DNA from 2 places in the Alteromonas sp. 07-89-2 genome. Region 2 is predicted to be linked to the other one. Evidence: predicted binding sites of a transcription regulator. Region 2 holds the regulator's gene; the other holds the start of a gene.
The links. The regulator FNR, encoded in region 2, switches genes on or off when oxygen is low (the NO sensors DNR and NnrR bind a similar motif). The targets are predictions, from matches to a motif close to TTGATCTAGATCAA.

Region 1 (3,421 bases), on a different contig from region 2:
AGCTCGCCCCTTCTTTAAGCGCGGTCATTACGGGTTCTGGAATACCAGGATCTAGATAATACACAATAGGCTCCACTGCTTCGCTCATTGCAGCATGCGGGGTTTTCTTGTTTAAACGATGGCGGGTAATAAAACGCTGTTCAGTAGGCTCGCTGATAGGCGTTGAATAATCAAAGTAACTGAATTTCCAGTAGCCCGAGTACGGGTGGTACTCTCTGGGCGTGTAATTATCATCAGGCAGAGCCACAAACGAATGATGCAAGTGCACCGACAAGCTTTCTGGGTCGGGCGTAACTTGCTGCACGTATTCGCCTGGCTTCTTACCTGCAAAGGTGACTAAAGCCTCTAATTCAGTATTCTTTTCAAAGCCTTTGGTTTTAGGTAAATACACGCCGCTTCGCATGTTATCTACGCTAAAACTGCCTTGGTTAGTTCCCGCTAAGCGATTGCCAATGCCGTGAATATCGCTTAATAAGAACGGTGTGTAATCTATTAGACTGGCGCTGTCGTTTTTGGCTACCAGCGTAAAACCTGCGATAACCGAATCAGCAAAGGCTTCATCAATGCTCTGTTTCTCAGCGTCGCTGCCGTGAGCTGCTCGATATTTGGTGTTGTGCTGCTTTAATAAAACCTTGTTGCCAAATTTTTCAAAGCTTACTAAACGCGTATTGCCTAGCTGGCCGCGATCAAGGCCAATGTCGTTAGACCCTACGCCATAAGGCAAACTGCTTTGAAACAGGTATTCGGCATGGGCTGTTGGCACCGCCAAGTAAACTTTGTCGCTTTCATCGTCATAGTAAACAGGAATTAAACCATCTTTTTTGGTCATATCGCTGGTGAATTCACCAATGCTTGGCAGCGCAGCCAACGCGGAAGACGTAGACACGACAAATAATACCGTAATCGCAATGGCCGATTTACCCGATGCTTTTACTTGTCGCGCCGCTTTATGAAAAATGTTCAATTGCAGCATGCAGTTAGTCCTTATTATTGTGAATTTCTAGCCTACCCTATGTGGTGGGTTTTGCCCATGGTAGTTCATCGTTTAATGCGCTCTTTTTGCTTGTTATTTAGCTGTGAACAGGCTTGTTTTTTCCTACCGAAGGTAATGCACTAAAAACGCAACTATATGGAAGAAAACAGCTGGCATTGACTCTGCTCAATTGCCGTTTAAACATTCAAAAACATGAGCGACGCCAAATTATTTGATCTTGGTCAACACCAAGCTTTGTTTGAGTTGTAGAGGTATTTTACGGCTTATAAAATCCGCCGCCTTGTTTAAAGCGTCTAGTAGCGGTTTTTATCTATGACTTCAAAATTATCACCTAATCGCAGCTCTTCTAACCTACGTGAAGGCTCAGTTTCAACATTGCCAAACCAAACGTTAATCGCGCCAGAGTTGCTTGCACCTGCGGGTAGCTTACGCAACATGCGCTACGCTTTCGCCTATGGCGCTGATGCTGTTTATGCTGGGCAGCCACGCTACTCGCTTCGCGTAAGAAACAACGAATTCAGCCTTGAGAACTTAGCGATAGGCATAGAAGAAGCACATGCTTTAGGTAAAAAGTTCTATGTAGTAAGCAACATTGCTCCGCACAACAGTAAGCTAGGTACCTACCTTAAAGATATTTCACCAGTAATTGCTATGAAGCCCGATGCGTTAATTATGTCAGACCCAGGGCTTATTATGATGGTGCGCGACGCCTTCCCTGAAATGCCTATTCACTTGAGTGTACAGGCCAATGCGGTGAACTACGCCACGGTGAAGTTTTGGCAGAAACAAGGTATTGAGCGCGTTATTTTGTCTCGAGAGCTCTCTTTGGAAGAAATTGAAACTATTCGCGAACATGTTCCAGACATGGAGTTAGAAGTATTTGTGCATGGCGCGCTTTGTATGGCGTATTCGGGGCGCTGCTTATTGTCTGGATATATGAATAAACGCGATCCGAATCAGGGCACTTGTACCAATGCTTGTCGATGGTCTTACGATGTTAAGGCAGGCGAGGAAAACGAAACTGGCGACATTGTTCAAGCTATTCAGATTGATAATGCAGGTGAAGCGCCTGAAATGGTAACTCCTACCCTTGGTGAAGGCACGCCAAGCTCCCAAGTGTTTATGTTAGAAGAAAAGGAAAAGCCTGGCGAACTGATGCCAGCTTTTGAAGACGAACATGGCACCTATATCATGAATTCTAAAGATTTGCGTGCCGTGCAACATGTTGGCAGGTTAACCCAAATGGGCGTGCATAGTTTAAAAATAGAAGGCCGCACTAAATCACATTACTACTGTTCCCGAACCGCTCAAGTCTATAGAAAAGCAATTGACGACGCGGTAGCAGGAAAGCCTTTTGATAGTACATTAATGGGAAGCTTGGAAACTTTAGCTCATCGAGGTTATACCGAGGGTTTCTTGCGTCGCCATGCGCACCACGCGTATCAGAACTATGAGTATGGCCACTCAGTCAGCGATAAACAGCAATTTGTTGGTGAAGTGATTGACCGTTGTGAAGAGTCTGGCTATGCAATTATAAACGTTAAAAACAAATTCTGTGTAGGTGACTCGCTTGAGTTGATGACGCCAAGCGGCAACATTACCTTTACGCTAAATGAGATGCTGGATAAGAGAAACCATTCTATTACGGATGCTAAGGGTTCAGGACACCAAGTAAGAATACCGATACCCAGCGATGTGTCTCTAAACTTTGCCCTACTGCTGCGAAATTTAGATGAAGGCGTTGATACCCGCAATCCGTTTCGAAAAGCTCCTAGTGCAGTAACACCCGAAAACGCGAGCGAGGCATAATGCATGGCACTGCTTATTCTTGATAGCTGCATTAACTGCGACATGTGCGAACCCGAATGCCCTAATGCCGCTATAAGCATGGGTAATAAAGTGTATGAAATAGACCCGTTACGCTGTACAGAATGCGTGGGGCATTACGATGCGCCTACTTGCGCAGCGGTATGCCCAATAGATGTTGTTAAGCCTGACCCGCACAATAAAGAATCACTAGACGAGTTGGCCGAAAAGTTTGTTCGTTTAAATAGTTAGCTATGAAGTAAGTCAGCGAGTTAATTGTACTTCTCGAAGAATTCCCTTGAATCATAACCAAGAGTGATCCCTAATTGCGGTACAGTTTGAATTGGCACTACTAATAAGGGTTTTATTTTGAAGTTTGCCTCTCGCGCTACGGCGATCTCTCCGTTTCTTGCTATGGCCTATGGCGAAAAAGCCACGACACTAGAACAGCAAGGTAAAGATGTTATAAGACTTAATTTAGGCGAGCCTGATTTCGGCGCACCCGCGGCAGTACTCGAGGCAATGAAAGAAAGCTTGAGTGCCCCAGATTTTCCCTATACCTCGGCGCTGGGCATGCCTGAACTACGTGAAGCCATTGCACGCTTTTATGAAGTTAAACAT
Region 2 (3,421 bases):
AAGTAACGGCAAACACGGGCTATGTAGTACTGATGAAAAGACTACACCGACAACGGCGACACAAATCCATCTGGCTTAATAGCAAGCACATCGCAATTGAGTTCGTCGATCACGTGTTCTGCAGTGTTACCAATTAGGGCCGCTGAAATGCCCACACGGCCAACGGTTCCAATAACAACCAGCTCTGCATCCAGTGTTTTTGCCACTTGCGGGATAACTTTTTCCGGAAGGCCTTCTCTTACTACACATTTGTTGTCAGGAATACCGTACTTTAATGCGTGACTACGCATTTCCTTTAAATGATGATTTTTTACCGCGTCGTGATAGGTATCGGGGTCGAACTCAGGTACTTCTATGGCGATATTAAGTGGTGTAGAAGGGTAACTGTTAACCAAATTTACGCTACCTTTTAATAAAGAGGCGTAGTCGTTAGCAATGAGCGTGAGCTTATCGTTAAGTGCGGCATGCTCATCGTCTTCACTGCCTACGTTTACTGCAGCAATAATCTCCCCTCCTTCTGGCCAGTCGTGCTCTTTAACGAGCAATACTGGGCGAGGGCATTTACGCATTAAATGCCAGTCGGTGGGGGTGAAAATAACAGAAGCAAGATCGTCGTGCTTTTTGGTTGCCTTTACCACTAAATCTATCTGATTGTTTAGGGTGTAGTAAATAATCGACTCATACGCGCGATTATTCCATTCTACAACGATATCAGTTTCAGTGAATCCTTGTTCTCTTAAGTGGGTGGCAAGCCATTTTGCATGCTCCTTTGTAACTGCATCGCGCATTGACTCGCGCTCATCCGGGCTAAGCATGGTTGTCATATCATAAGATAAGTCGTATACCACCATCATGGCGGTAACTGAAGCGCCTGTTTTTGAAGCGAGTTCATAAGCACGGCTTAGTGCAGGTTGGTTATCGCGCTCGGCATCTACCACGGCCAGAATTCGTTTACACTCAATCATAACGTCCCCCTAACTACGAAACTTAGTAGCGGCTGTCGAAATCGAAGTTTTCTAATACTAACTATAAACGACATTGGGAAAAACGTAAGTTGTTTTAGATCAAGAATTTTACGAGGCGACCATGAGTGAACTTAACGAATTGAATATGGAGCAACCGGCGTGGCGCTGAAAGGTTAGATAGGTGGCTAACACAGGTCACAAAAAAGCGCGCTTAGTGCGCGCCTTATTTAACACTTAAAAAGGACTAACCGCAGACAACGCTTGGGCCGTTAAGCGCCGCTAGTTTGGTGTTTAGTCTATCGAAATCCAAAATAGTAATAAGCTTGCCGTCTACTTTTATGATGTTGTCTTTTTGAAAACGGCTTAACAGACGACTAATCGTTTCAATCGTTAATCCTAAATAGTTTCCAATTTCGTTGCGCGTCATAGTTAAGTGGAATTCTCTATGGGAAAAGCCACGTTCTTCAAAGCGCTGAGAAAGATGTGATATAAAATACAATAAACGCTCTTCTGCGGTTCGCTTGTTTAAAAGCATGATCATGTCGTGATCTTGTTTTATTTCAGCGCTCATGAAGCTCATGATTTGGTGGCGCAGCTTTGGAAATTGCACTGACATTTCGTCGAGGGTCTCGTAGGGAAGCTCACACACCATGGCAGTTTCTAACGCAGAGGTATAGCTTTGGTGTTTGTTCTCTCTTAATGCATCGAAACCGATAATGTCACCAGGAAAGTGGAAGCCAGTAATCTGTTCTTCACCTTCGGTATTAGTCACAAATGATTTGAATGAACCGGTTCTCACTGCAAATAGAGAACGGAATTTATCACCAGTTTGAATCAGCGTGTCACCTTTATGAAGCGGCTTCTTGCGTTCAATAATATCGTCAAGAGATTCGATTTCTGTTTTATTTAACGCCACCGGTAAACACAGGTGACTGAAACTACAGTTTTGACAGTGAATAGAAAATTGGCTTCCTTTGCTCATAATGCACGCTCTCTAAAAGAATACCCGACAATAATACACCTATTTTTAAACGATTGCGCCATGAATAAGATAAGCTGCATATATTGCCATTATTACTGCAATAATTTGTCTAAAATGGTTATGTTGAAAACTTCGAACAATATATTGGCTACCAGCGCTTGCGGCGAGCAAGGTGGGTAATGTACCCAAACCGAAGAAGAACATAATAGCAGCGCCTTCTAGCGCATTACCCGCCGCGAGAGACCAGGTAAGTGTGGAATACACCAAACCGCAAGGAAGCCAACCCCAAATAAAACCATAAGGCAACGCACTTAAAGGGGTCTTAAATGGCAAAAAGCGTTTTGAAAGCGGCTGGACTTTGGAAAATAGGCCTCTACCCGCATTTTCCAGCACCGTTAAGCCAGTCCACCACTTACCCAAATAACACGCCAGTAGAAGCAACATGATTCCGCTAAGTAGGGAAAGGGCATAGTTGGCAAGAGGTATATAATCTGCTGCAATTTTTCCAAGTGCCCCGGTTATTGCTCCGGCGATGGTGTAGCTCACTATACGTCCTATGTTATAGGCAAGGGTATAGGGTAGTGCTGAAGCGCCTTTAGGCGATACCATCCTAAGCGCAGCGACAATTCCACCGCACATTCCCACACAGTGAACTCCGCCGGCTAAGCCGATAAGAAAGGCAGAGAAGTAGTTAATCCCTTCCATGTGGCGCTTGGCTTTTGTCTACTTTACTGTCTTGAAGTTCCTTGCGTTGCTCAGCTAGCTTTTTTTCTTCTGGCGGAAGATCATCGTCAAACAGTATGCTATAACCTTGGCGATCTAAATCTTCAAATTGGTTGGTTTTCACCGCCCAAAAGAATATCACGATAGCGACGGCAACGATGATGATGGCGATTGGAATTAATACGTAAATAATACTCATGCTATTTGCTCAAAAGTCGCGTTGAGTTTGTGACCACAATGATACTGCTTAACGACATACCAACAACAGCCATCCACGGTGAAAGTAGGCCTGATACGGCGAAAGGTAAGATCAAAACGTTGTAACCTACCGACCAGCCAATATTTTGTCTTATTTTTTGCTTCACTTGATGCGCAGTTCGAATAAGTTCTGGTACAGAAAGCAGCTGATCGCCAAGCAGTATAACGTCGGCGGCAGTTTTAGCCACGTCTGTGGCATTACCCACTGCAATTGCCACATCAGCGCTTGCAAGAACTGGAGCGTCGTTAATACCATCACCCATCATCATCACTTTCGCGCCAGATTGCTGCATAGCTTGAACGGCTTCGTACTTTTGCTCAGGTGTTAGGCCACCTTTAGCGGTCGAAATTGGCAATGGTGCGGTAAGCGCATTAACGTTTTGCTGTGTATCACCACTTAAAACGGCGAGGGTATGGCTTGCAGCTAATATATCGAGAGTTTCTTGCGTATCTTCTCTTAGTGAATCCTTTACTTCATACGCCGCCATAATAC

Region 1: yegQ (tRNA 5-hydroxyuridine modification protein YegQ) is a predicted target of FNR. The motif match lies at 1,206-1,219, and genes of this name have one in related genera.

What each region holds. Positions count from the first base shown of each region.
Region 1 is NZ_VTYM01000022.1:62,922-66,342, forward strand. Features, by position in the region: gene F0261_RS14405 (zinc-dependent metalloprotease) at 1-973, opposite strand, end outside; gene yegQ (tRNA 5-hydroxyuridine modification protein YegQ) at 1,307-2,803, shown strand; gene F0261_RS14415 (YfhL family 4Fe-4S dicluster ferredoxin) at 2,807-3,052, shown strand; gene F0261_RS14420 (aminotransferase class I/II-fold pyridoxal phosphate-dependent enzyme) at 3,170-3,421, shown strand, end outside.
Region 2 is NZ_VTYM01000033.1:17,016-20,436, forward strand. Features, by position in the region: gene uspE (universal stress protein UspE) at 42-965, opposite strand; gene fnr (fumarate/nitrate reduction transcriptional regulator Fnr) at 1,210-1,947, opposite strand; gene F0261_RS17710 (sulfite exporter TauE/SafE family protein) at 1,993-2,652, opposite strand; gene ccoS (cbb3-type cytochrome oxidase assembly protein CcoS) at 2,639-2,869, opposite strand; gene F0261_RS17720 (heavy metal translocating P-type ATPase) at 2,871-3,421, opposite strand, start outside.